DNA from 4 places in the Oricola indica genome. Region 3 is predicted to be linked to each of the others. Evidence: predicted binding sites of a transcription regulator. Region 3 holds the regulator's gene; each other region holds the start of a gene.

Region 1 (7,116 bases), 1.9 Mb from region 3:
GAGGGGAAGCATGGGAGGAGTGCGCTTGCCGCTACCGGTACTCGTGGCCGTCGTCACCTGTGGAATCGCGCTGATCGTGCTTGTTGTGCATCTGACGGGCGGATCACGCCCGGCCGAGCTCGGCAGCGAGCAGGATGCGCTTGAGCGTTTTGCGATCGACTATCCCGAGGTGGCGATATCGCGCTGCATCCTGTCTACCGATCGGCGCGACGCCGTGCTGGAGACCGATGACGGTCATGTCGGGCTCGTTCACGCGATCGGTAGCAAGTATCTGACGCGGTTCGTCAATCGCGGAGAGATCGCGGCGTCGCCGAGCGCGGTAAAGGCCGGCGCGGTCGATCTCGATACCGGCGACATCACATGGCCGCGCGCCGAGCTTCATTTCGACGACGACGAAACGGCGAAGATCGTCGCCGGCCTGTTTTCTTCGACACTCGACCGATCCGCAAACCAGCGAGCGGCATGATGGATCTGAGCCAGCTAATTCCGAATTATCCCGATGTGACCCAGATCGCGATTCCCTTCTTCATCATCGCGATCCTGGCCGAACTCGCCTATCTGAAACTCACCCATGCGGAGCGCAAGGCCGGGTTCGAGACGCGCGACACGCTGACCTCCCTTCTGATGGGAACGGGTAATGTCGTTTCCGGCCTGTTGCTCGGCTTCGTCGCCTTTAGCGTTTTGATGTGGGTCTGGCAGTTCCGGGTCTATGATTTCGGCTTTTCCTGGTGGGCGGTGGCGCTTTGCTTCCTGCTCGATGACCTTCGCTACTACTGGTACCACCGTATCGCGCATCGCTCGCGCTGGGTGTGGGCCGAGCATGTCAATCATCATTCCTCGCAGCACTACAACCTGTCGACGGCGCTGCGCCAAAGTTGGACGAGCACCTTTACCGGCATGTTCGTGCTGCGGATCCCGCTAGTGCTGATCGGGTTTCATCCGCTGATGATCGCCTTCGTCGGCGGTCTCAACCTCGTCTACCAGTTCTGGATCCACACCGAAGCGATAGGCAAGATGTGGAAGCCTATCGAACTGATTTTCAATACACCGTCGCATCACCGGGTCCATCACGCGACCAATCCGCGTTACCTCGATTCGAACTATGCCGGTACGCTGATCATCTGGGACCGCATGTTCGGCTCCTTCGTCGAGGAACTGGACGAGGACATGCCGCGCTATGGCATCGTCAAGAACATCGGCACGTTCAACCCGTTCAAAGTGGCGTTCCACGAATGGGTCAACATGTTGCGCGACGCGTTTCAGCCCGGCCTGACAATGCGCCAGCGGCTCGGCTATCTGTTCATGCCGCCGGGCTGGAGCCATGACGGCAGCCGGAAGGGCTCGGAAGACCTGAAGGCGGACTATGTGCGTCTGCATCCCGACCAGGCCGGTATGCCGGGTTTGCCGGGCGCAGAGGCGCTGGAACCAAGCAAGGACGCGCTTGTCCCGGGCGAATAGGCCTTACGCGTTGATAATTTCCGAAATCAGGGAAGGCAGGGCGGACAGGGCACTGGCCTTGCGATAGCGGGGATGACCGGCGGGTTCCTCGGCATGTTCCAGCGCCCAGGTCAGTTCGTGCGGCACATGCACCGCCCAGCTTCCGGCCTCCAGCGCCGGCAGGACATCAGATTTCAGCGAGTTGCCAACCATCATCGCGCGTTGCGGACCGTGGCCGTGCCGGTCGAAGACGCGACGATAGGTGTCCGGCGTCTTGTCGGAGACGATCTCGACATGGGCGAAATGGTCGGCAAGGCCGGATTGCACCAACTTGCGCTCCTGGTCGAACAGGTCGCCCTTGGTGACGACCAGCAGGGTGTAATCGTCTCCGAGACGCCGAAGCGCATCGACCACGCCGGGCAGCAATTCGACCGGGTGTTCCAGCATCGCCTTGCCGAGATCGAGGATCTCGCGGATGACCGACGGGGGCAGGTCGTCTCCGGCCAGCGTCGTCGCCGTTTCCAGCATCGAGAGCGTGAAACCCTTCACGCCGAAACCGTAGAAGCCGACATTGCGCCGTTCGGCCGAAATCAGTTCGGCTTCGACCATTGCTTCGTCGGCGAAGGCGCTCAGGAGCTCCGCGAACCGCCGCTGGCTATCCTGAAAGAAGCGCTCGTTATGCCAGAGCGTGTCGTCGGCGTCGAAGGCGATCGTGGTGAGGGTGCGCATGAATGGCGATATAGCCGCCCTAGAAGGCCGCATCCAGCAAAAGGAAGATCACGGCGGACAACAAGGCTGCGGCCGGCACGGTGATGACCCAGGCCGCCACGATGGTCGTGAAATGAGCCCGGCGTACCAGCATGCGCCGGCGTGCTTCCTCGGGCTGCGAGACGGAGGTGGGGCGCGGACGCGGCTCTCCGTTCGGCCGGACATTACCGAGCTTGCGGGACATGTAGGCGCGCCGGCGCTTCGACTTGGAGGTGTACCATTCGCGGAAGAAGCCGACGCCGAAGACCGCACCGACCGCGATGTGGGTAGAGGAGACCGGAAGACCGAGCCAGGACGCGATGATGACCGTGACGGCCGCGGACAGCGCGACGCAATAGGCGCGCATCGGGTTGAGCTTGGTGATCTGTTCGCCGACCATGCGGATCAGCTTCGGCCCGAACAGCACGAGGCCGATCGAAATGCCCATCGCGCCGATCAGCATGACCCACCACGGAATGGAGACTTTGGCCAACACTTCGCCGGCCTCGGCGGTGTGGACAACCGCGGCGAGGGGGCCGACGGCGTTGGCGACGTCATTGGCGCCATGGGCGAAGGACAGCAGTGCTGCTGAGCAGATCAACGGAATGGAGAACAGGTGGCGCACCGACTGGTTGCGATTTTCCATGCCTTCTGACTGGCGGCGGATCACCGGCTTGGTCAGCGCGTAGGTCGCGATGCCGAAGCCCACGCCGATCGCAATGATGACGAAACCGTCGAGGTGGATGATCTTCTTCAGGCCCTTCATGGCGAGATAGGCCGAGAAGGCGGCGGCCATGACGCCGAGGAGAACCGGAACCCAGCGCCGCGATGCAGCGATCTTGTCGTCCTGGTAGATGATCTTGATCTTGATAAAGGCGAGGAAGGCCGCGCCTATGACCCCACCAAGGACCGGCGAGATCACCCAGCTTGCGGCGATCGCGCCCATGGTCGGCCAGTTGACGGCGGAAAAACCTGCCGCCGCGATCCCCGCGCCCATGACGCCGCCGACGACGGAATGCGTCGTGGAGACGGGGGCGCCGAGAACGGTTGCCAGATTGACCCAGAGCGCCGAGGAGATCAGGGCGGCCATCATGGCCCAGATGAATGTTCCGGTGTCGGAGACCGTGGCCGGATCGACGATGCCCTTGGAAATCGTGCCAACGACATCACCGCCGGCGATCAGGGCGCCCGCGCTCTCGAAGACGGCCGCGATCGCAAGCGCGCCGACCATCGACAGGGCGCGCGATCCCACCGCGGGGCCGACATTGTTGGCGACATCGTTGGCACCAATGTTGAGCGCCATGTAGCCGCCGAGCATGGCGGCGATAATGATGATGACGCTGTTATGCTCGCCGGAGACATAGACGGCGGCAAACAGCGCCGCTGCCGCGATGAAAAGGAGGCTGAGACCGGGGCCGGCCAATCCGCGCGAGACATGACCGGCGGCTTCCTCGAATCGGACGATCTTGTCGAGATCCTTGTCGAGGGTTTCTTTCTTGCGCAGACGAGATCGGACAGACATGCAAAGGCCTTTCGGGAGCCTCGATGTAACAGTTCGATGACGGTTTCCACAATCGGCGAACGGGCAAAGCTCCGCCAGGATTGCTGATCACGGCCAGAAAATCGTGGATTACATCAGGAATAGGGGAGCGGAGGCAGAAAGGAGAGGATCAGGTCGCGCAGTTGCGGCTCCGCGACCGAATGCGCCGCCTCGTCGCGGGCGAACCATTTCAGGTCGCGTTGCTTCTTTTCCGGCCAGTCGTCGAGGTTTTCGCGAACCTCCAGCGCGTGAACATAGACGATACAATCGACCGCGCTGCCCTCGTCGCGGATCTTCTCGTAGTGATAGGAGCCGACCGGTTCGGCCGTGATCGGACCCTTGATGCCGGCCTCCTCCCAGGCTTCCTGCGCGGCCGACTGTGCCGATGACAGCGCGTCGTGCGGCCAGCCTTTCGGGATAACCCAGCGGCCGGTGCCGCGGCTCGTCAGGAGCAGGACCTCCAGCGTTCCATCACGCATGCGCCACGGCAGCGCGCCATACTGGACGCGCGGCGGTATCGCCATGAGCGCCGGAATGTTCAGCACTTCGGTGGCGCGCCTGAGAATGGATCGCTTTTTCGATTCTTCCTGCATACCGTCCGGGGATTCGTTTGGGAGTGAACACGACGTGTAGTCGCTTCGCGCGGTCTGCGGCAAGAGCGTTCGGGATTACGGCGTGAAGTTCAGGATGACGTCGCGCAGTTCAGGTTCGTCGACGAGATCGGCAGCCTCGGGGCGCAGAAACCAGCGCCGCGTGCGCTGGTTCTTTTCGGGCCAGCTGGAAAGCTCTTCCTCGACCTCAAGCGCGTGAACGTGGACGATGCAGTCGATCGCGTCGGAGTCGCCCATGAACTTCAGGTAGTGAAACCGTCCGATCGTCTTCTTTGTGATTGCGCCGGTTATGCCGGCTTCCTCGAAGGCTTCCTGTGCGGCGGACCGGGCAGACGACATGCCGTCATGCGGCCAGCCCTTGGGGATGACCCAGCGACCGGTATCCCGGCTCGTGACCAGCATGACTTCGATTGTGCCGTCGACGTATCGCCATGGCAGGGCGCCGTGCTGCACCTTCGGTGCCGAGCTCAGCGCTCTCATGATCTGGAAATGCTGGCGTTGCCGTCGACGGATGCGGGGTCCGTCGTTGTTGCTCATGGGGAAGTATAGGAACGGGGGCCGCCAAAACGGAACCCCGAAAACCCCGAAGAAACAGGAAAAGTGAGTTTTTTACTCTGCGGCTTCGCGCGGCCGGAAATCTTCCAGCCATTGCGCGGCATCGCGCTTTGCGCGCTCGGTGATGGCGCGTTTCTTCGCCAGTGCCTTGTCCTTGCCGCGCCAACGTCCCTCATGGCCTTCGGGCTTCTTCATCGCGCCCGCGTCCGGCGGCGGAAACAGCCCGAAATTCACGTTCATGGGCTGGAAGGAGCGCTTCTTCTCGTCGTCGGAAACGATGTGACCGCCGGTGATGTGGTTGAGGAGCGCGCCGAAAGCGGTGGTTGCGGGCGGCGGGAGAACGGGTTCGCCCAGCCTGTCCGCGGCTGCGAAACGCCCGGCAAGAAGGCCAATGGCGGCCGATTCCACATACCCCTCGCAACCGGTGATCTGGCCGGCAAAGCGCAAGCCCTTGCGGCTCTTCAGCTGCAGGTCTCCGGCCAACAGTACCGGGGAGTTGAGGTAGGTGTTTCGGTGCAGGCCGCCGAGACGGGCGAATTCGGCGTTTTCCAGCGCCGGAATCATCCGGAGTATCTCGGATTGCGCGCCGTAGCGGAGCTTGGTTTGAAACCCGACCATATTGTAGAGCGTGCCGAGCGCGTTGTCCTGGCGAAGCTGCACGACGGCATAAGGCTTTTCGTCTGGTTTGTGCGCGTTGGTCAGGCCCATCGGCTTCATCGGCCCATGGCGCAGCGTCTCGCGTCCGCGCTCGGCCATGATCTCGATCGGCAGGCAACCGTCGAAATAGGGCGTGCCTTCCCATTCGCGGAATTCGGTCTTGTCGCCGGCGATCAGCGCATCGATGAAGGCTTCGTATTGATCGCGATCCATCGGGCAGTTGATGTAGTCCTTACCTGTACCGCCCGGGCCGACCTTGTCGTAGCGCGACTGGAACCAGGCCGTGTCCATGTCGATGGAATCGAAATAGACGATCGGCGCGATCGCATCGAAGAAGGCGAGGGCATCCGAATCGGTTTCGGCTGCGATGGCATCGGCAAGGCCGGGCGCCGTCAGCGGTCCGGTGGCGATGATGGCGAGATCCCAGTCGGCAGGCGGGAGGCCGGTGATCTCCTCGCGCACGACCGTAATCAGCGGGTTTGCCGCGATGGCCGCGGTTACCGCATCCGAGAACCCGTCCCGATCGACAGCGAGCGCGCTGCCGGCCGGCACCTGATTGGCATCGGCGCAACGCATGATGAGGGAATTCGCCATGCGCATCTCGGCATGGATCAGGCCGACGGCATTGTATTCGGAATCGTCGGAGCGAAAGGAGTTGGAGCAGACCAGTTCGGCGAGGCCGTCTGTCTTGTGCGCCTCGGTGCCGCGCACGCCACGCATCTCGTGGAGGATGACCGGAATGCCGCGCGCGGCAATCTGCCAGGCGGCTTCGGAGCCGGCGAGACCGCCGCCGACGATATGAATGGGACGCATTGTCATGGCGAGGAGATAACGCGTCGCGGATGACGCTTCAAGAAATGAAAAACACCCGCCGCGGGAGGAGGTGCGGCGGGTGTCTTACTTTCGGAGCAACAATCCTGGGAGGAGGATAGGATTGCGCTCCTTTAACCGACAAGGTCTGGGAGGAGGATAGACCCTGACGGAAACTGTTTTCGTCTTAGGCGCGGGCTGCGCGGCGGGCGACGCTGGCGATATCGCCGCGGGCGAAACCGATGTCCTCCAGCTCGCGGCCGGAGAGGCGTTTCAATTCAAGGCTGGTCTCGCGGTAGCGGCGCCATTCGTTGAAAGAGCGTACGAGGTTCATTTTCTTATCCACTTCGTGGGCTTGGGGTCGTTCGTGTTTTTGTTTTTGTTGTTGTGACCCCAAGATAGTCATTCTAACCGATTTGATAAGCGTCGATGCTGCAACGCAGCTATGCATATTGTGCAATGCACAAAGCATGGCGAATGGACCATTCTGCGCGGCCCGCTTCGCACCGTCAAAAAAACACCCGCCGCCGGTAACCGGCAGCGGGTGGCTTTTATTCGGAGCGGCGACCCCTGGAGGGAGGAGATCGGGTCGCGCGTCCTGCGCCGTCATGGCCCGGGAGAAAGAAGGCCTGACGGAATTCGGTGGTATGCCTCAGGCGCGGGTGACTTTGCGCGCGACGAACGGGATATCGCCACGGTTGATGCCGAGGTCGTTCAGTTCGCGGGCCGTCAGCTTGTTGAGCTCGGTGCAGGTTGCAC
Region 2 (7,116 bases), 2.5 Mb from region 3:
AACAACGCAACGTCCGGATCGCGCCAGAACAGGTGAGCCGCGCCGTGGCCGAACACGCTGCCGTCATAGCTTCCGACCGCGCCATCGAGCTGCAGGCCGTAGGAATAGGCGATCGGAATCGATACCGCGCCGCGCACCTTGAACACCGTCTCGATGTCGCCGCTGCTGAAGGGAATCCCGCCAAAATCATAGCCGGGCTCGGCGCCACCGCCGGAAACATCCAGCTTCCAGTTCACCTTGGAGACCGCCGGATCGGCCGAAGCCTCGCCCGGTGCAAACGCGATTGCGACTGTAACGCCAACCAAAGCGGCGAGTGTTGCGCTGAATACCGTGTTGCCGAAATGATGGCGACGCGATGCCATGATAAATCCCCTCTGATGAAACAATCTGAGTCGGATTCGTACTCACGCCTCACTGCTCCCGCAAGAACTCGGAGGGCAACGAACCGGGGCACCGGCGAGTTTTACAGCGCCTTTGGCAAAAAAGTCACACATTCTGCGTGACACTACGGAACCATTACTGCGAATGCGGCTGGATATTCTCTTCGAGGAAATCCATCGTACGGCCCCAGGCCAGCTTTGCGGCTTCCGGATGGTAGCTTGCCCGCTCGTCGCAATTGAAGCCGTGGCCCGCGCCTTCATAGACGAAGATTTCGCAGTCCGGGCGTTTTTCGCGGACCGTGTCCACATTGCTCATCGGGATGCCCTGGTCCTCGGAGCCGTAATGCAATTGCACCGGGCAGCGTGGCGCTTCGTCGGCGAAATCGGCGATCCGCCCGCCGTAGAAACCGACAGCCGCCGAAAAACCGTCCAGCCGGGCAGCGGCAAGATAGGCCAGCGATCCGCCGAGACAGAAACCGACAATGCCCGTCTCGCCCGCCCCGGCAAGCGCGACCCGCGCCGCCTCGATATCGAGAAGGAATGCGTCCCAGTCGGGAGATTTCAGGAAGCCGCGCGCGCGCTCGACTTCCTCGGGCGAATAGCCGGATTCGAAATCACGCTCGACACGGTCGAAGAGCGCCGGGGCGATTGCCGCATAGCCCGCCTCGGCGAGGCGGTCGCAAACCGACCGGATATGCGAATTGACGCCGAAAATCTCCTGGATGACGACTATCCCGCCAAGCGGCACGCTCGCGGGATCGGCGCGATAGGCGCCCAGTTCGAATTCATCGGACGCTGTCAGGGTGATGGACGGCATGTTTCTTCCTCGCTTACGGCTCGCCGATGTCCTGATAGGGCAAGCTGGCGGTCCGGTCCAGCAGCAAGCTCAGGCCGGCAGCCGGATCACGCCGTAGCGGGCATAGTCGCGATGAAGGGATTCGAAGTCGAGCGTACCGCCGCATCCGACTGCCGCTTCGCGCAACACCTGCTCCAGGTCGCTGCGCGGTTCGACATGGAACTTTGACAGCCAGGCGACGAGCGCTGCACGGAACCAATGGGGCAAACGGTCTTGTCCGCCGAAGTCGACCACGTGAAGGCTTCCGCCGGGCGCCATATGCGCCAAGGCCTCCGAAACCGCCGCCCGCCATGGCGGGATCATCGACAGCGCATAAGAGATGAAAACGCGGTCGAAGGAGGCGATGCCGAACATCGCTCGCGGATCGAAATCGGTCGCGTCGCCCTGCGACAGAACAATGCGCTCGACGAGACCCGCCTTCTCGATATTTCGGCGCGCCTGCTTGAGCATTTCCGCTGAAATATCGAAGCCGTAGAATCGCGCATTCGGATATCGCTTCGCGGCGACGATCAGATTGCGGCCCGTGCCGCAGGCCGATTCCAGAACCGTCATTCCCTCGCCCGCGTCGAGATCGTCGAGAAGCCGGTCGCGGCCGAGCAGATAGTATTTGCGCGTCAAATCGTAGACATGGCGTTGTCGGCGATAGATCGCATCCATCAGTCCGCCATGCGTCTGCGACGGCGTTTCCACTTGCACGTTCCGCATCGCCTGCGCCATCCGCCTAACCGTCGAGCGTATAGAGATGGAAACCGCCGTAAATGGCGGAGCGGTCCGCGCGGGTCCATGTGGCGGATTGCTCCGCATGGTAGGTCCAGCGACCGAGAACCCGGTCGTCGACACGGCCCGGCAGGATGGTCGGAAGACCGGCGGTACGGAAAATCACGCGTGCGCCCGGCGCCGCCGTGCGGGTGATCTGCGACCACAGATCGTTCAACTGCCGATCCGTCATCCAGTCGACCGCGTCGAGCAGCGAGTAGCCGTGTTTCGAGCCCGCCGGCATTTCTGCGAGGAGGTCGGTCAGCGAGCGGTTCTCGATCGTCGCGCGCTCGGCATGCTGCTTCAGCGCGGCGAAATTCCCGGCTTTCAGATAGGGCGGCACCGGCCCGTTCTCGCCATAGGCGCGATTGACCGCCTGCCAGGCAAAATAGTTTTCCGACAAAGGAAAGTCGCAGAACAGCGCCCGCGTCCGTTCCTTCAACACAGCCAGCATGTCGCCGCCGGCAGCCCCGGCCAGCGCATCATATTGCTGCGGCGGAATGCCGAGGCCGATCAGGGTCGCCTTGTTCCCGGCGAGCCACTTGACGATCCGCGTGTCGAACACCGGCGCCAGATTGGCCTCGAACCAGGCCGCCTGCTCTTCCATCGACCGGCATTGCAGATAGGAGCGCAGATCGACACCTGAGAGCCGCGCCAGGACATGCGCCATGCCGATGAACCGCCCAAGCATGCCATACCGGTAAAAGCCGCGCTCGAACATGTCGATGCGACGGCCGGCAAGACCGCGCCGCGCATTCCAGTAGTCGACTGTCGCCGTATCGCAGAGCGGCGCCACAAGCCGGTCGAACAATTCCGAATTGCCCTTCCGATTGGCATGGCCGAACAGCGAGTAGAACTGGCGATGATCCGGCAGTGTCCGCGCAGCCGCCAGCTTCATGCGATTGAGCGCGACATGCGCCGGCGACAGGTCCACCGCCGTGATCGACGCCGGCCCGGCGGTCAGGTAGCTCATCAAATTGCAGCCGCCCGACGCGATGCAGACGAGATGATGGTCCGACTGGATGTCCAGCGCCGCCATGTCCACCTCCGGGTCCTCCCAGATCTGTGGATAGACGAGGCCATTGAAGGCATTGGAAAAAATGCGTTCCAGAAGTCCCGTCTTCGACAGGGCCGCGTTCTGGTGAACGGCGGCGCCAAGTTGTTCCTTGACGGTTAGCGCATCGCTCATCGTGTCTTGCTTTCCTGTTGGGACGCTCAGGCCGCGGTTTTTTGCGGCTTGGCCTTTTCCGCCGGTGCCGGCAATGCGGTTTGCAGTTTCGGCCGACTGCGCTCGCGCACGATCGCAGACCAGTCGACCAGCCGCAGCGTGCCGTCGAAATCCTCGGTGATCGCCGTGCAGCTTTCGACCCAGTCGCCGGTATTGACGTAGCGAATGCCATTCATCTCGGTCAGCGCGGCATGGTGGATGTGGCCGCAAACCACGCCATCGACATCGGATTTCGCCGCTTCCGCGACGAGGATCGACTCATAGGCTCCGATGAAATTGACCGCCTGCTTGACGCGCAGCTTGGCCCATTTGGAAAGCGACCAGTACTGCCCGCCCCAGAGTCTGCGCAGCCAGTTGAACCAGAAGTTCACCGCCAGCGCGACCGTATAGGCCGCGTCACCGACATGGGCGAGCCATCTGGCGTTGACGACGACCATATCGAACTGGTCGCCATGGATGATGAGCAGCTTCTTGCCGTCGGCGGTCTCGTGAATATCGCGGTCCCTGACCTCGATGCCGCCGAAATGCGTGCCGAGATAATGCCGCATGATCTCGTCGTGATTGCCCGGCACATAGATGATCTCGGCGCCCTTGCGCGCCTTGCGCAGAAGCTTCTGCACCACGTCATTATGCGCCTGCGGCCAGTACCAGCCGCGCTTCAGCCGCCAGCCGTCGAAGATGTCACCGACTAGGTAGATCCGCTCGGCATCGTATTCGCGCAGGAAATCGAGCAGCATGTCAGCCCGGCATCCACGCGTGCCGAGATGGATATCGGACAGAAAGAGAGTGCGGAATCGCTTTTCCTGGACCATGTCGTCGGGCTCGTGCGTCTGCATGAAATCCCAATTCCAGAGTCGCGTGTCAGGCATGTGACAGCCGGGTCGCAAGCCTGTGCTGTCTGGTCGCAGAAGACGCCCTGTTTCGCACGCACGCCCGCCACGATATGACTTTAAGCATGACCGACGCGCCGCTTCGGGTGACGGCAACGGCCCGGGCGGGTAATCTTCGACCCCAAAGCGGAGACGCCACGTGACGACGACAGACTGCCATGCGGCCGACATCGATGCCTGCCTGGAGACGCTCGAGTCATCGGCAGGCGGGCTGGAGTCCGCCGAGGCCGCCGCTCGCCTGGAAACGCACGGCCCCAATCGCCTGCCTCAACCGCCGAGACAGAACGTGGTGCTGCGTTTCCTCGCCCACTTCCACAACATCCTGATCTACGTGCTGATCGGCTCTGCCGTCATCACCATGGCGATGCAGCACTTCGTGGACATGGCGGTGATCCTCGCGGTCGTGATCGCCAATGCGGTGATCGGCTTCATCCAGGAAGGCCGGGCCGAGAAGGCGATGGAGTCCATACGCGGCATGCTCGCGCCGCACGCCGCCGTTCTGCGCGACGGCGAGCGCAAGAGCATCCCGGCCGAAGAGCTCGTGCCGGGCGACATCGTGCTGCTGGAAGCCGGCGACAAGGTGCCTGCCGACCTGCGGCTGATACGCGCCAGCGGCCTGCAAATCCAGGAGGCGATTCTCACAGGCGAATCCGTTCCCTCGGACAAGTCCACCGCTCCCGTTGCGCAGGACGCCGCGCTCGGCGACCGCTCCTCGATGGCCTATAGCGGCACGATGGTGACCGCGGGTCAGGGTCGCGGCCTCGTGGTCTCGACCGGCGCCGCGACGGAGATCGGCCGTATCAGCAGCCTGCTCGCCACGGTAGAGGTTCTGACGACACCGCTGGTGCGCCAGATGAACGTCTTCGCCAAATGGCTGACGCTCCTGATCCTGCTGATCGCTGCCGTCCTGCTCGCTTTCGGCTACTTCGTCGAGCATTACGAATTCACCGAGATGTTCATGGCCGTGGTCGGCCTGTCGGTCGCAGCCATCCCGGAAGGCCTACCTGCCGTACTGACGATCACGCTTGCCGTCGGTGTCCAGGCGATGGCCCGGCGCAATGCCATCGTGCGCCGGCTTCCGGCGATCGAGACGCTCGGCTCCGTATCCGTCATTTGCACGGACAAGACCGGCACGCTGACCCGAAATGAGATGATGGTCGCCTCCGTCGCGGTGACCGGCCACTTCTTCTCCTTCGACGGCAGCGGCTACGACCCTGAAGGATCAGTCTGGCTCGCCGACAACCGCGTCAACGGACGCGACCACCTGCACCTCGCCGAACTGGCCCGCGCTGCCGCGTCCTGCAACGACGCGTCCCTGCACAGCCGCGAGGGTTTCTGGACCGTCGAGGGCGATCCGATGGAGGGTGCCCTGCTGGCGCTCGCCGGCAAGGTGGGTGTCGACGTCCGCAGGGAGCTGTCGGCACGCACCCGCACCGACCAGATACCCTTCGATTCACGCCACAAATTCATGGCGACCCTGCACCACGATCATCCCGGCCATGCCGACATCTTCGTCAAGGGTGCGCCGGAACAGGTGCTTGCCATGTGCGCCGAACAGCGTGGCGCATCGGGGAACGGAGAAGCGCTCGACGAGGCTTACTGGACCGAAACCGCCGACAACATGGCCGCACAGGGCCAGCGGGTCCTCGCGATCGCGACGCGGGAGGTCGAGCGGGAACAGACCGCCGTCGGCTTCGCCGATGTCGAAGGAGGCCTCGTCCTTGTCGGTCTGGTCGGCCTGATCGACCCGCCACGCACGGAATCGATCGAGGCCGTGGCCGAATGCCGGCGAGCCGGAATCCGGGTCAAGATGATCACCGGCGACCATGCAGGAACGGCCGCGGCGATCGGAAGGCTGATCGGGCTCGAAAACCCCGACGATGTCCTGACCGGCCGACAACTGGACGAAATGGACGATGCGGACCTCGCCGCTGCGGTTTCCTCCGTGGATATCTTCGCGCGCACCACGCCCGAGCACAAATTGCGGCTCGTCATGGCGCTTCAGTCCAAGGGCATCACGGTTGCGATGACGGGAGATGGCGTCAACGACGCGCCGGCGCTGAAACGCGCCGATGCCGGCATCGCCATGGGCCGCAAGGGCAGCGAAGCCGCCAAGGAAGCGGCCGAACTGGTGCTCGCCGACGACAATTTCGCATCCATCGTCGCCGCCGTGCGCGAGGGCCGGACTGTCTACGACAACATCAAGAAGGTGATCAGCTGGACCCTGCCGACCAATGCCGGCGAAGCAATCACCATCGTCGTCGCCCTGCTTTTCGGCATGACGCTGCCGATCACGCCTGTCCAGATTCTCTGGGTCAACCTTATCACGGCGATCACCCTCGGCATGGCGCTCGCCTTCGAGCCGACGGAGGAAAACACCATGCGCCGGCCACCGCGCCCGCGCGACGAACCGCTGCTGACCGGCCAGATGGCATGGCAGATCGTGCTCGTCTCGGGCCTGTTCTTCGCCGGTGTCTTCGGCATCTACGCCTACGCGATCGACCGGGGCCACTCGATCGAACTGGCCCGCACCATCGCGCTCAACACGCTGGTCGTGATGGAAATCGCCTATCTGTTCTTCATCCGCAACATCTACGGAACCTCGCTCACATGGCAGGCCGTAAAAGGCACGCGCTTCGTCTGGGGCACGGTGGTCACCGTCACCGCCGCCCAGTTCGCGATGACCTATCTCGGCCCGTTGCAGCGCATCTTTGCAACAGAAGCAGTGCCGTTCTTCGACGGGGTCCTCGTTGTCGGGATCGGCGTGCTATTGTTCGCCATTATCGAGGTGGAGAAACAGCTTCGGCTAAGCATCGCCGGGAGGGCCCGTGCCCACAATGACGGAAAACAAGACCAGACCGACTGAGGCAAGCGTTGCGGATATTCTCGCCGGGGTCGAGCCGGCCCGCAAACGCGACGATGCGTTGGCGCTCGATCGTCTGTTCCGGCGCGTCACCGGCTGGCAGCCCCGCCTCTGGGGACCGTCGATAATCGGATATGGCGCAT
Region 3 (7,116 bases):
GCATCCAGCGCGTCGACCCGGTAAGGGACCACCGCGTCGATCGGATCCGTGTCGCTCATGCCCGTGAAGGCGATGTGTTCGCTCATCGTGCGCCGATCCCCACGCCAAGACACCAGGCGATGATTTCCTTTTGCGCATGAAGCCGGTTCTCGGCCTCGTCGAAGACGACGGATTGCGGGCCGTCGATCACGCCGTCCGTCACCTCCTCGCCGCGGTGTGCGGGAAGGCAGTGCATGAACAGGGCGTCCTCGGAAGCCTGCTTCATCAGGCGCTCATTGACTTGGTAAGGCATGAATATGTTGTGGCCGCGCGCCTTTTCCTCCTGGCCCATCGACACCCATGTGTCGGTGACGACGGCATCCGCGCCGGCGACCGCAGCCTCCGGATCGTGGCCGATCTCCACCTTGCCGCCACGCGACCGGGCCCAGTCGACATAGCGCTGCCCCGGCTCGTTGCCCTCGGGTACGGCGACGGAGAGGTCGAAACCGAATTGCGGCGACGCCTCGATCAGCGAGTGCAGGACATTGTTGCCGTCGCCGGTCCACGCAATGCGATGGCCCTCGATCGGCCCGCGATGCTCCTCGTAGGTCATCACGTCGGCCATGATCTGGCAGGGATGGGTGTCGTCGGTCAGCGCGTTGATGACGGGCACTGTCGCGGCATCGGCCAGTTCCATCAGCCGGTCGTGTTCCTTGGTGCGGATCATGATGATGTCGACATAGCGCGACAGCACCCGCGCCGTGTCGGCGATGGTCTCGTCACGGCCGAGCTGCATTTCGGTCCCGGTCAGCATGATCGTTTCGCCGCCAAGCTGGCGCATGCCGACATCGAAGGACACGCGCGTGCGCGTCGACGGCTTTTCGAAGATCATGGCCAGCGCCTTGCCTTCGAGCGGCCTGTCGGCGGTGCCCGCCTTCTGAGCGGCCTTTCGCTGTTTCGCGCCTTCGAGGATTACGCGCAGTTCTTCCGCCGGGATGGCAGCGATATCGAGAAAATGACGGACACTCATGGTTCGGAATCCAAAAGGGTTTCGTATGACGGACCGGTTTTACCGGTCACGTCCCGTTGCGGACAGATGCGATACGGCCTCTTCGACGCGTTCGAGCGCGATCTTGATATCCTCGTCTGTCGAGGTCAGAGGCGGAAGGATGCGCACGACATTGTCGCCCGCCGGTATCGTCAACATGTGGTTTGCGTAAAGCTGCTTCACAAGGGCGGTGTTGGGCACGACGCATTTGATGCCGAGCATCAGCCCTTCGCCGCGCACTTCGGCCAGCACGTCGGGATAACGGTCGACGATCGAGGCGAGCCCTTGCTTCAGGCGCAGCGCCTTGTCATGCACGGCCTCCAGGAAGCCATCGGCGAGGATGACGTCGAGCACGGCGTTGCCGACCGCCATGGCAAGCGGATTGCCGCCATAGGTCGTTCCGTGCACGCCGGGCACCATGCCGTTCGCCGCCTCTTCGGTCGCAAGACAGGCGCCCATCGGAAAGCCGCCGCCGATCGCCTTGGCCACGGCCATGATGTCCGGTTCAATGCCGGCCCACTCATGCGCGAACAGCTTGCCGGTCCGGCCCATGCCGGACTGGACCTCGTCGAAGATCAGCAGCAGGCCCTTGTCGTCGCAGAGCGCGCGCAAATCGCGCAGGAAGCTCAGCGCGACCGGACGGATGCCGCCCTCGCCCTGCACGGGCTCGATGAGCAGCGCCGCGGTCTCGTCCGTGATCGCCGCCTTCAGGGCGTCCATGTCGTCGAAGGGCACCTGGTCGAAACCTTCGACCTTGGGACCGAAGCCCTCGAGATATTTCGGCTGACCGCCGGCGGCGATGGTCGCCAGCGTCCGGCCGTGAAAGGCGCCCTCGAAGGTGATGATGCGGAAGCGCTCGGGATGCCCCTTGGCATAGTGATAGCGCCGCGCCGTCTTGATGGCGCATTCAAGCGCCTCGGCGCCGGAATTGGTGAAAAAGACCTTGTCGGCAAAGGTCGCGTCGACGAGGCGCTGGGCGAGCCGGCGCTGTTCCGGCACCTCGTAGAGATTGGAGGTATGCCAGAGCTTCCCGGCCTGCTCGCGCAGTGTCTCCACCAGATGCGGATGCGCATGACCGAGCGCGCTGACGGCGATGCCGCCGCCGAAATCGAGATATCGCTCGCCGCGCGTGTCCACGATCCAGGAGCCTTCTCCGTGATCGAAGGCGATGTCGGCCCGCGCATAGGTCTCGAACAGCGGCGATGGTTGCGTCATTTGATTGCCCCGCATGGTGTGCAAACGAAAAAAGCCGCCTGTTCCGGCGGCATTCCGGTTTTAAGATCAGACCGCGCTTGCGTCAATCGGGCTGGAGATTCCGCGTCTCCGGGGGGCGTCGGCAAGATAAAAAATGCAAGTTGTTGAAAACCGCGAAATCGGATTCACGGATGTCCGGCGACTCTTGTCAGCGAGTCAGCGGCCATAGTAGTTTCCTTTCAAGCGGGGCCAACCACGCAGAGTTTACTCCCAAGTTTCGCGTTCGGGTGCCGGTTTTTCTTGGAAAAACCGAGCCACGGAGAAGGATTCTGCGCACAGTCATTGGATGGAGAGACGGAAGTGAGCTGGACTGACGAACGCGTCGAAATGTTGAAGAAGCTATGGGCCGACGGCCTGAGCGCCAGCCAGATCGCCGCACAACTCGGCGGCGTGAGCCGCAATGCCGTGATCGGCAAGGTCCACCGGCTGAAATTGTCCGGCCGGGCGAAATCGGTTTCCTCGGGCGCACCCAAGACCAAGCGCAGCGTTGCGCCGCGGGCCTCCACGCCACGGGGCGGCGGTTATTCCGGCGGTGGCGGCGGCGGCGGTGGTGCCGGCGGACGCACCCTCACGACGGTTACGCATGCCGTCGGCGCGACGGTGATGAAGAACGAAGTCAGCACAGTGGCCTTCGCGGAAGCCGACCGCCGTCCGATCGAGGACGTCGTCGTTCCGATCTCGAAGAACCTGACGCTGGTCGAGCTCAATGAGAACACCTGCAAGTGGCCGCAGGGCGATCCGTTGTCGGAAGACTTCCATTTCTGCGGACACCAGTCCGAGGAATCCTCGCCCTATTGCAAATACCACGCGAAACTCGCCTTCCAGCCGACATCCGAGCGCAAGCGCTCGCGCTGAGCGAGAGGACATCAGGAAAAGAAAAAGGGCGGCCAATGGCCGCCCTTTTTGTTACGGAATTGGCGGGCGTCAGACCGCTTCCAGCGAATAGCCTGCCCCGCGAACCGTGCGGATCGGATCCCTCATCTTTCCGATATTGATGGATTTGCGCAGGCGACCGATATGTACGTCAACGGTGCGATCGTCGACATAGATGTCCTCGCCCCACACGCCATCGAGCAGTTGCGCGCGCGAGAACACCCGGCCAGGGGCCTGCAGGAAGAACTCCAGAAGGCGGAATTCCGTCGGTCCGAGCTTGATCTCGCGCCCGTTGCGATAGACGCGATGGGTCTCGCGGTCGAGTTCGAGTTCCCCGACCTTGAGCACGCTGGCGACGATTTCCGGGCGGGCGCGGCGCAACATGGCCTTGACCCGCGCCATCAGTTCGGGCGTCGAGAATGGCTTGACGACATAGTCGTCCGCACCGGTCGAAAGCCCGCGAATACGCTCGCTTTCCTCGCCGCGCGCGGTGAGCATGATGATCGGCAGGCGCTGCGTCTCTGGCCGCGCACGCAGCCGACGGCACAATTCGATGCCGCTGAGACCCGGCAACATCCAGTCGAGTATCAAGAGATCGGGCACGGATTCACGGAGCGCTATCTCGGCCTCGTCGCCGCGCAGTTCCGCGTCGACCCGGTATCCTTCCGATTCCAGATTGTACTTCAGCAGAACGCTAAGCGCTTCTTCATCCTCGACAACCATCACCTTTGGCTGATTGCCCATGCCTATGCTCCCATGCATCAAGCGTCGGGCTGATCCACGACGATTTTGTGCGTCTTGTCTTCTTTCGGGCGAAAGGCGGACAGATGCTCGCCCGTCACGATGTAATAGACGGATTCCGCGATGTTGGTGGCGTGATCGCCGATGCGCTCGATGTTCTTGGCGCAGAACAGCAGATGCGTGCAGGTCGTGATGTTGCGCGGATCCTCCATCATGTAGGTGAGGAGTTCGCGGAACAGCGACGTGTACATCGCGTCGATCTCGTCATCGCGGTCGCGGACCATGTTGATGCGCGTGACCGAGCGCGAGCCGAAAGCGTCGAGCACTTCCTTGAGCTGGGCCAGGGCGAGATCGCCGATATGGTCGATGCCGCGGACCAGATTGACGGAATGACCGCGCTCGGAAATCGCGACAACGCGTTTGGCGATGTTCTTGGCTAGGTCGCCGATACGCTCGAGGTCGCTGGCGATACGAATGGTCGAGAAGACCTCCCGCAGGTCGCTGGCGACGGGCTGGCGCTGTGCGATGATCTGCACGACCTTGTCGTCGAGCGTCGCCTGGGCCTCGTCGAGAACGAGATCGTCGGTGATGACCTTCTGCGCGAGCGGAATGTCCGACTTGATAAGCGCGCGGATGGAGCTTTCCACCATGCGCTCGGCAAGACCGCCCATTTCGGCAATCTTGTGGGCGAGGAATTTCATGTCCTCGTCGAAAGCGGTCACCGTATGGCTCGTTGGCACCATCGGACTGTCCTTCCCTTGTTTCGTTATCGCTGTTTCACCACCCGAGCCGGGAATTACCCGAACCGGCCGGTGATGTAGTCCTGTGTGCGTTTTTCGGTCGGGTTGGTGAAGATCTCCTTCGTATCACCAAACTCGACGAGCTCTCCGAGGTGGAACATCGCCGTGCGCTGCGACACGCGGGCTGCCTGCTGCATGGAGTGCGTTACGATGACGATGGTGTAGCTCTCGCGCAGTTCGTCGATCAGTTCCTCGACCTTTGCGGTCGCAATCGGATCGAGAGCCGAGCAGGGTTCGTCCATCAGGAGGACTTCCGGTTCGGTGGCGACAGCGCGCGCAATGCACAGACGCTGCTGCTGGCCGCCGGAAAGACCGGTGCCGGGTGCGGTCAGGCGGTCCTTGACCTCGTCCCAGATCGCACCGCGGCGCAGCGATTTCTCGACGATCACGTCGAGATCGGCCTTGGACTTTGCGAGCCCGTGAATGCGCGGGCCGTAGGCAACATTGTCATAGATCGATTTCGGGAACGGGTTCGGCTTCTGGAACACCATGCCGACCTTGGCGCGAAGCTGAACGGGGTCCACCTTCTTGTCGTAAATGTCCTCGTCGTCGATCGTGATCTCGCCTTCGACGCGCGCCACGTCGATCGTGTCGTTCATCCTGTTCAGGCAGCGCAGGAAGGTCGACTTGCCGCAGCCCGACGGGCCGATGAAGGCGGTGACGGCCTTGTCCTCGAGATCGACATCGACATCTTTGATCGCGTGGGTGTCGCCGTAATAGACCTGCACCTTGCGAGCCTTGATCTTTGTGTCTTTCGGGCCGGCGGCCGGCACGGTCGCGACTGTGTTGTCCGCTTCGGTCAGCATCGTTTTCATGGTCTTTCTCCTTACCAGCGGCGCTCGAAGCGGCGGCGCAGAATGATGGCAATGATGTTCATGGTCATGAGGAACAATAACAGGACGATGATCCCGCCCCATGCTTTTTCGTAGAAACTCGCATCGGCGCGGGCCGCCCAGGTGTAAATCTGGGCAGGCATGGCCGAGTTGGCCTCGGTGAAACCGGTGAGGAAGCTGTCCGGGTAGCCGCGCGCCACGAAGCCGACCATGCCGATCAGCAGCAACGGCGCGGTTTCGCCAAGTGCCTGCGCCAGTCCGATGATCGTTCCCGTCAGGATGCCCGGCATGGCGAGCGGAAGCACATGGTGGAAGACGGATTGCATCTTCGACGCGCCGACGCCCAGCGCGGCGTCACGGATCGACGGCGGCACCGCTTTCAGCGAGGCTCGGGTCGAGATGATGATCGTCGGCAAGGTCATCAGCGTCAGCACAAGGCCACCGACCAGTGGCGCAGACTGCGGCAGACCCGCGAACTGGATGAACACCGCCAGACCAAGGATACCGAATACAATCGACGGCACGGCGGCCAAGTTGGAGATATTCACCTCAATCAGGTCGGTGAACCAGTTTTTCGGTGCGAATTCTTCGAGATAGATCGAGGTGGCGACGCCTATGGGGAGGCTTAGCGCCAGCACGACAATCATCATAAAGAAGGAACCGACCACGGAAGCGCCGATACCAGCGCCGCCCGGGTTGTCCACGCCGGAATCGGCGCCAGTGATGAAGGTCCAGTTGAAGTCGCTCTTGATGATGCCCGCTTCGTACAATTCGTCAGCGAGATCCAGATCGCTGGCCTCAAGGAAACGGCTGTCGCTCACGTCCTCGCGCTTCAGGCGGCCATTGAAATAGCCGTCGACGCGTGAGGAGGTCGGCAGTTCGAAGACCACTTCCTCGCCGATCTTGTCCGGGTTTGCGGCGTAGAACTCGCGCATAATACCGCCGACCTTGCCGATCAGACGATCGAGGACGGCCGCGTCATACTCCACCTCGACACCGCGTTGCTCGAGCGCCTTGTCGAACCCCTCGACGAAGTAGCCCTGATAGGCGCCCGTCTTGAGAAGCTGGCTCTCGGCCTCGTCGAACTGCGCCTGCGTCAGGGTGAAGTCGAGCTCCACGACCATACGGGTGAAGGCGGGGATGCCGTTCGAGATGATCGAAACGAACAGCACGACCAGGAAGAAAAGGCCGGCGAGGACCGCGGCCAGGCCATAGGCCTTGAACCGGGCTTCGGTGGCGTTGCGGCGTTTGGTGTGCTCGTCCAGCGTCAGAAGTGACGCAAACGGGCGGCGGGCTTGGGCGGGTGCGCCAGTGGCTGCGGTCGCGTCGGTCATCAGTCGTACTGCTCCCGGTACTTGCGGACGATATAAAGGGCGAGAATATTCAGACCCAGCGTGATGACGAAGAGCGTCATGCCGAGGGCGAAGGCCACGAGGGCCTCGGGCGAGGCAAAGTCACTGTCGCCGGTGAGCTGGCTGACGATCTTTGCCGTGACGGTGGTCATGGCCTCAAACGGATTGAGCGACAGTTTCGCAGCCGCGCCTGCGCCGAGCACCACGATCATCGTTTCACCGATGGCGCGCGAGGC
Region 4 (7,116 bases), 2.8 Mb from region 3:
TGGACGTTCCTCGCGGTCGGTCACGTGGTCGGCGCCATCCTGGCGATGGTGCTCTTTTCCATCACGGTCGTCTCGATCCCGCTGCTTCTCGACCGCGAATCCGATTTCGTGACCGCGATGATCACCAGCGTCAAATCCGTGACCTCCAACCCGGTTCCCATGCTCGGCTGGGGCGTGTTCGTCACGCTTGCGGTGATCGTGTCTTCGCTGCCAATGTTTCTGGGTCTGATCGTGACGCTTCCGGTGCTCGGGCATGCGACGTGGCATCTGTACAAGAAGTGCGTTGCGCCTGAATGACGCCGCATAGCCGCTCGGAGGCGGCGCGCGCGCGTTCATCGATCGAGATGAGGCCGCACACGACGTCACAACCGTCGATTGTGCGGCTGCCGAGAAGCTCGAAGCCGAGGCTGAAGACGCGGGTCAACTCGTACATCCGGCGTTCGGTGACGATGATGTAGTGGGTGATACCGTTGCGCAGCGCGTAGTCGAGATTGGCGAGAGACAGTTCCAGCGTCGCCATTCCAAGCCCGACCGGCAGGCGCTCCGCCGCGGCCGCGCTGTCGACGCAGAACCGCGAGAGTTCCCAGATCGTGGGTGAGTGGAAATCGAAGTCCTCCGGCACGAGGCCGTCGAAGGCGAGATCCAGCAGCGTCGTCTGCGTGGTCGGAATCAGCCGGATTCCCGCATTCACCTGGCCGTTTTCATCGACGGAAAGCGCGTAGGTGCAGGGCATGTCGTCGAGGCAATCGCGTTCCTCGTCGCCCTGGACCTCCACGTCCCAGCCAAGCCGGTCATGGAACACCGTCTTGCGCAAACGGTAATAGCCAGCCACTTCGCGCGCATGGTCCGCGCGGTCATGCATTTCCACATGGATGATCATCGACGCCTCCGGTCCGAGCCGGAGTCCGTCTTAGCGAAGGCAGGATCGAATTACAACTTCTGATCGTATCGACTTAACAATTTCAACTCCAGCGCGCGAGCAATCGCCGCCGACTTGTTGGACACATGCAGCTTCGTCTTGGCGCTCTGGAGGTGGGCGATGACCGTCCAGCGCGAGATTTTCAGAATTTCGCCGATCTGCTTGTCGGTCTTGCCCTGCGCGCCCCAGTAGAGAACCTCGATCTCGCGGTCCGTGAGGTCGACCTTGAGCGGATCGTTTTTCAGGAACTGTTCGGTGACGGTCAGCGCGATGATATGGGAGTGTTCCCGGAATTTTGCCATCAGGCCGCTGGCCTCGTCGCGGGCGTTGGTGACATCGACATCGGTGGCGAATGTCGTCACGGAGCGGATGTTCTTGCCGATATGGACGGGCATGCCGATGGTGTAGAGGCCGATATCATGCGCTATCGCGCCTTCGGCCAGTTCGGCGAGTTCGGCATTGTCCGGATGACGGTGATCGAAGATCACGGCGCTGACCGACTCGAGTCCCTTCGCGATGACGGGATCGATCTGCGCATAGTTGCGCTCGGTATAGCGTTCCAGCCACTTCTCAGGGTAGGTCGTCACGATGATGTTGGAGGCGATTCCTCCGCCGCCGACCTGGGCCCAGAAGGATATGTAATTGCTCCCGGTGTCCGCGCATGCTTTCTTCATGGCTTCCAGAATGGCGGGCGGAAAGTCGGGATTCGATGGCGCCACGACGAAATCGGGCGCGACCAACACGCGATACATTACAGATTATTCCCCCAATGACACGCAACCGGACGTCGTCTGACGCGTTCGAAAGACAGTGCCCGAAAAATCATACAATTAATTGTAGGCGATTACAGCGCGCCGGGACAACCCGTATATCGGGGCCGTTATCACCGCCGGGCTTTGGCGATTTGGTGGAGCGCCCCATTTATACTCGCAGCGCCACAGCCGGAGAAAAGAGAGAGGTCGTTTCACCGCCATGCATTTCGCCGCAGTGATCAATCCCGATGCCTCGACGCTGAAAACAGTCGACAGGGACCGGCTTGCCGATTCTCTGCGCGAACGGTTCACCGAAAAAGGCCACTCCATCTCGATCGGCTTCCACCATGGAGCGGAGATGGGCGAGGCGTTGACCGAAGCCTGCGAGGCGAAAAATACCGATGCCGTGATGGCGGGCGGCGGTGACGGTACGATCTCGGCGGCAGCCGGCATCATCCACAAGACGGACAAGGCGCTCGCTATCCTGCCCGGTGGCAACATGAACCTGTTCGCGCGTTCGCTCGGCATTCCGCTCGACATCGAACCCGCGATCGCAGCGCTTGCGGCCGGCGAACCGAAAGCGGTCGATATCGCCTTCGCGAATGATCGTCCCTTCATCCACGAATTCTCGCTCGGGTTGCATCCGGAGATGATCGAGGAACGCGACCGCCAGAAATTCGGCTCCCGCCTCGGCAAGCTGATTGGCGGCATGCGGTCGCTCTCGGGGGCGATCCTGCGTCCTCCGCGGGTACGGATCCGGATGGAGAATGGTGATGAATCTGGGCGCGCCATCGTGACGTCCGTGTTGGCCATTTCAAACAATCCTTACGGGGAAGGGCATCTGCCCTATGCCGACCGTGTCGATACCGGCGAGCTCGGCGTCTATATCGCTCATGCGCGCAAGCCGGCGGAGCTGGCGGCGATAGCGGCCCGGATACCGGTCGGCACCTGGGCGGGCATGCCGCAGATGGAGGTTTTCACGGCGACGCATCTTCGACTGACGCGAAGGCGTACGGTGAAGGCCGCAATCGACGGCGAACTCGTCAAGATGAGCAGCCCGGTCGAGGTGCGGATCGCGCCGGGCGGGCTCAATGTGATCATGCCGCGCGAGGCCGATGCCGTGCGCGGTCAGTAGGATCAGTACTTGCTCGGCACGTAGAGTTCCGGCGGCAGCACGGCGCGTTCGTATTCCGGATTGAACACGCGTTCCGGCAGTTCGATATCGTCGTGCGGTACAGGTTCGTAGGGAATCAGGTTCAACAGGTGGTCGATGCAGTTGAGGCGCGCGCGCTTCTTGTCGTTGCCCTCGACGATGTACCACGGGGCTTCGGGAATGTTGGTGCGCGCGAACATCTCCTCCTTGGCCTTGGTGTATTGCTCCCAGCGCACGCGCGACTGAAGGTCCATTGGCGACAGTTTCCACTGCTTCATCGGATCGTGGATGCGCATGAGGAAGCGCATCTGCTGTTCCTCGTCGGTGATGGAGAACCAGTATTTGACGAGGCGGGTGCCGTTTCGCACCAGCATGCGTTCGAATTCGGGAACGTCGTCGAAAAACTGTTCAACCTGGTCCGGGTTTGCGAAGCCCATGACCCGCTCGACCCCGGCGCGGTTGTACCAGGAACGATCGAACAGAACGATCTCGCCGGCAGCCGGCAGATGCGGGACATAGCGCTGGAAATACCACTGCGTTTTTTCGCGATCGGTCGGCGCGGGCAGGGCGACGACGCGGCAGATGCGCGGATTGAGACGCTGGGTGATGCGCTTGATGACGCCACCCTTGCCGGCGGAATCGCGGCCCTCGAACAGCACGACGATGCGCTCGCCGCTATAGGCAACCCAGTCCTGCAGCTTGATCAGTTCGGATTGCAGGCGGATCAGCTCGCGGAAATAGACCCTGCGGTCGATCTGCGTGGGATGCGCCTTGTTGTAGATCTTGCGCAGTTCCATCGATAATGCGGGCTCGGAAATCTCCAGCTCGAAATCTTCATCGAGCGTGTCCGCTAGTTCCGCCTCCAGCCAATCCTGAACATCGTCGTGCTGACCCGTATCCATCGTCATTGCATCCTTGTCCTTTTGATCTGTCCCGGCGCCGGGCGTGCCGACATTCCTTGGCTGCGCTGTTTGAAGCTTTTGTGACACACGCACCTTACGCCAATCCATCGCGCGGTGGATATTTGGCGGCAGCCGGCCCTTGCGATGAGGGTGCTTCTCCGGTCTTGACGTAAAAAGGCGGGCCGAAGCCCGCCTTTTCTCCTCCTCCAAGGATCGCCGGGTCAGGCGGCGAACTGGTTCATGGTGTTGTCCTTGCCGCTGGCCTTGAGCGCCGCTTCGCCCGCGAACCACTCCTTGTGGTCGTCGCCGATGTCGGAGCCGGCCATGTTCTGGTGCTTGACGCAGGCGATGCCCTGGCGGATCTCGGCGCGCTGGACGTTCTTGACGTAGCCGAGCATGCCCTCCTCGCCGAAATACTCCTTTGCCAGATTGTCGGTCGACAGGGCGGCCGTGTGGTAGGTCGGCAGGGTGATGAGGTGGTGGAAGATGCCGGCATCACGCGCCGCGTCGCGCTGGAAGGTGCGGATGCGCTCGTCGGCTTCGGCGGCCAGTTCCGACCCGTCATAGGCGGCGCTCATCAGCGTCGCGCGGTCGTAAGCGGACACGTCGCGGCCCTCGGCCTCCCAGGCATCGTAGACCTGCTGGCGGAAGTTCAGGGTCCAGTTGAAGGACGGCGAGTTGTTGTAGACCAGCTTGGCGTTCGGGACGACTTCGCGGATGCGGTTCATCATGCCGCCGATCTGGCCGATATGCGGCTTCTCGGTCTCGATCCAGATCAGGTCCGCGCCGTTCTGCAGCGAGGTGATCGAATCGAGCACGCAGCGGTCCTCGCCGGTTCCGGGCCGGAACTGGAACAGGTTGGAGGGCAGGCGCTTCGGGCGCAGCAGCTTGCCGTCGCGCTTGATGACGACATCGGAGGAGCGGAGCTCGTCGGCCGAAATCTCCTCGCAGTCGAGGAAGGCGTTATACTGGTCGCCGAGATCGCCGGCTTCGCTGGAATAGGCGATCTGCTTGGTCAGGCCCGCACCGAGAGAATCGGTCCGCGTGACGATGACGCCGTCATCGACGCCAAGTTCGAGGAAGGCGTAGCGGCAGGCGCGGACCTTGGCGAGGAAGTCCTCGTGGGGAACGGTGACCTTGCCGTCCTGGTGGCCGCACTGCTTCTCGTCGGACACCTGGTTTTCGATCTGCAGCGCGCAGGCGCCAGCCTCGATCATCTTCTTGGCGAGCAGGTAGGTGGCCTCGGCATTGCCGAAGCCGGCATCGATATCGGCGATGATCGGCACGATGTGGGTCTCGTGATTGTCAATTCTGTGCTGGATCTCGGCCGCCTTGTTGGCGTCGCCGGCATCGCGGGCGGCATCGAGGTCGCGGAAGAGCAGGTTGAGCTCGCGTGAATCCGCCTGGCGCAGGAAGGTGTAGAGTTCCTCGATCAGCGCGGGCACGGAGGTCTTTTCATGCATGGACTGGTCCGGCAGCGGGCCGAAATCGGAACGCAGCGCGGCGACCATCCAGCCGGACAGGTAGAGATAGCGGCGCTTGGTGGAGCCGAAATGCTTCTTGATGGAGATCATCTTCTGCTGCCCGATGAAACCGTGCCAGCAGCCCAGCGACTGGGTGTAATTAGCCGGATCTGCATCGTAGGCCGCCATGTCCTCGCGCATGATCTTCGCCGTGTAGCGGGCGATGTCGAGGCCGGTCTTGAACTTGTTCTGGGCGCGCATGCGGGCGACCGCCTCGGCATCGATGGCGTCCCAGCTGTTGCCGCGATCGGCGATCAGATTACGAGCTTCCTGGATATCCTGGGTGTATGACATTTCGGGTTCCTCTCGTCGATTTGTAAAAATCTGTCATGTCGCAATGCAGCGGAGATGGGCGAGAGTCACGAAAATCGCGCAAAACAGCGCCGCAATTCGTGTCGAAATGTTGCGGCGCGGTGTAACGGGCAGTAAAATTGTAAAAAATTTACAAGACGGGGCGTGTCAATCCGGCGTCTGTCAGGCGGCGATGGAGGCCGCGTGGTCGTCGATGAACTCGCGCAGTTCCTCGAGCTGGTAGCCGGCCTGCGCGGCGCTCTGCAGAACCGTGTCGGTGCCGAGGCGGGCGGCGGAGGCCTGCGCCCACAGGATGGTGGAGCGATTGCCGGAGCGGCAATAGAACAGGATCGGGCCGGGAAGATCGCGCAGCGCCTTCGCCTGCGCGGCGACGGGCTCATCCTCGGTGACGTCGTGATTGGTCACGGGCAGGTGGCGATAGACGAGGCCGTAGCGCAATGCGGCGACTTCGGCTTCCTCGCTTGGCAACTGGTCGTTGGCCTCGCCGTCGGGGCGGTTGTTGACGATGGTGCGGATGCCGCGCGCGGCGATGTCCGCGAAATCGTCCGCCGTGAGCTGCGCGGCGACGAAGACGTTGTCTTCAAGCTGTGCGATCCTGGCCATGCGGGCCGCCTTTCCCGTTCGAACCGCCCGGTGCCGGACGCAATCCGGGCTGGCGCCATTATCGCTCTCGCCGAGGCCGGTGGATAAGATGGCGAAGCTCAATTGGCGGTGCGCGGAGGAATTCCTTTGCGCGGGCGCGGCGTTCGGTGAAAAGCGAATCCGCATGCGCGTTTGACGCAGGCGGGCGATTGGCTCATTAAACGCGGCGTTCCTTCCAAGGCGGGCCCCATGAAACCGTTCCTGATCCTGCAATTGCGCCCCGAGGCGGAGGCCTCCGACGACGAGTTTCGCGCCATCCTGGACAAGGGCGGGCTGAGCGAGGATCGCGCGCGGCGCATTCGGCTGGAGCGCGAGGAACTGCCGGCGATCGACCTTGCCGATTATGCCGGCGTGATCGTCGGCGGCGGGCCGGGTTGCGTGTCCGACGCGCCGGAGGACAAGAGCCCGCTGGAAAAGCACATCGAGGACGAGGTGATGAGCCTGATGCCGGCGATCACCGGGGGCGACGTGCCGTTTCTCGGCTGCTGCTACGGCATCGGCATCCTGGCGCATCACCTGGGCGGCCGCGTCTCGAAGGACCGCTTCGGCGAGCCGGTTTCGGTGGTGCGCGCGACGGCGACCGAGGCCGGGCGGGCCGATCCGCTGCTTTTCGGGATCGACGGGCCGTTCGACGCCTTTGTCGGCCACAAGGAAGCGGTGCAGGACCTGCCGGAGGGCTGTGTGCATCTGGTGGCGGGCGATGCCTGTCCGTTCCAGATGATCCGCTTCGGCGAGAACGTCTATGCGACGCAGTTCCACCCGGAAGCCGATGGCGAGGTCTTCGCGCTGCGCATCCGCATCTATCGCGAGAAGGGCTATTTCGACCCCGGCGACGCGGAGCATCTGACGGCGGCGGCGCGGCGGGGCGACCCGCAGGCGGGCGCGCGCATTCTCAGGAATTTCGTCGAACGCT

What was found. The regulator PhoB, encoded in region 3, activates phosphate uptake and scavenging genes when phosphate is short. The targets are predictions, from matches to a motif close to TGTCATNNANCTGTCAT.
Region 1: a site for PhoB is predicted at 3,732-3,748, ahead of ACQK2M_RS13440 (inorganic phosphate transporter). Genes of this name have one in related genera too.
Region 2: a site for PhoB is predicted at 4,079-4,095, ahead of ACQK2M_RS10735 (UDP-2,3-diacylglucosamine diphosphatase). Genes of this name have one in related genera too.
Region 4: a site for PhoB is predicted at 3,796-3,812, ahead of ppk2 (polyphosphate kinase 2). Genes of this name have one in related genera too.

The regions. Positions count from the first base shown of each region.
Region 1 is NZ_OZ245747.1:2,682,595-2,689,710, forward strand. Features, by position in the region: gene ACQK2M_RS13425 (hypothetical protein) at 26-466, shown strand; gene ACQK2M_RS13430 (sterol desaturase family protein) at 463-1,458, shown strand; gene ACQK2M_RS13435 (HAD family hydrolase) at 1,462-2,166, opposite strand; gene ACQK2M_RS13440 (inorganic phosphate transporter) at 2,186-3,706, opposite strand; gene ACQK2M_RS13445 (NUDIX hydrolase) at 3,820-4,317, opposite strand; gene ACQK2M_RS13450 (NUDIX hydrolase) at 4,393-4,815, opposite strand; gene trmFO (methylenetetrahydrofolate--tRNA-(uracil(54)-C(5))-methyltransferase (FADH(2)-oxidizing) TrmFO) at 4,945-6,360, opposite strand; gene ACQK2M_RS13460 (DUF1127 domain-containing protein) at 6,545-6,691, opposite strand; gene ACQK2M_RS13465 (DUF1127 domain-containing protein) at 7,010-7,116, opposite strand, start outside.
Region 2 is NZ_OZ245747.1:2,126,423-2,133,538, reverse strand. Features, by position in the region: gene ACQK2M_RS10755 (hypothetical protein) at 1-362, opposite strand, end outside; gene ACQK2M_RS10750 (dienelactone hydrolase family protein) at 517-1,197, opposite strand; gene ACQK2M_RS10745 (class I SAM-dependent methyltransferase) at 1,267-1,941, opposite strand; gene ACQK2M_RS10740 (DUF3419 family protein) at 1,958-3,181, opposite strand; gene ACQK2M_RS10735 (UDP-2,3-diacylglucosamine diphosphatase) at 3,208-4,056, opposite strand; gene ACQK2M_RS10730 (cation-transporting P-type ATPase) at 4,250-6,976, shown strand; gene ACQK2M_RS10725 (DUF1801 domain-containing protein) at 6,948-7,116, shown strand, end outside.
Region 3 is NZ_OZ245747.1:4,586,072-4,593,187, forward strand. Features, by position in the region: gene ACQK2M_RS22705 (Hsp33 family molecular chaperone) at 1-86, opposite strand, end outside; gene argF (ornithine carbamoyltransferase) at 83-1,009, opposite strand; gene ACQK2M_RS22715 (aspartate aminotransferase family protein) at 1,049-2,242, opposite strand; gene ACQK2M_RS22720 (GcrA family cell cycle regulator) at 2,582-3,136, shown strand; gene phoB (phosphate regulon transcriptional regulator PhoB) at 3,206-3,898, opposite strand; gene phoU (phosphate signaling complex protein PhoU) at 3,916-4,635, opposite strand; gene pstB (phosphate ABC transporter ATP-binding protein PstB) at 4,692-5,501, opposite strand; gene pstA (phosphate ABC transporter permease PstA) at 5,522-6,862, opposite strand; gene pstC (phosphate ABC transporter permease subunit PstC) at 6,862-7,116, opposite strand, start outside.
Region 4 is NZ_OZ245747.1:1,784,206-1,791,321, forward strand. Features, by position in the region: gene ACQK2M_RS09100 (DUF2189 domain-containing protein) at 1-297, shown strand, start outside; gene ACQK2M_RS09105 (acyl-homoserine-lactone synthase) at 182-880, opposite strand; gene ACQK2M_RS09110 (helix-turn-helix transcriptional regulator) at 931-1,671, opposite strand; gene ACQK2M_RS09115 (diacylglycerol/lipid kinase family protein) at 1,892-2,806, shown strand; gene ppk2 (polyphosphate kinase 2) at 2,809-3,726, opposite strand; gene ACQK2M_RS09125 (isocitrate lyase) at 3,948-5,543, opposite strand; gene ACQK2M_RS09130 (TIGR01244 family sulfur transferase) at 5,724-6,164, opposite strand; gene ACQK2M_RS09135 (glutamine amidotransferase) at 6,393-7,116, shown strand, end outside.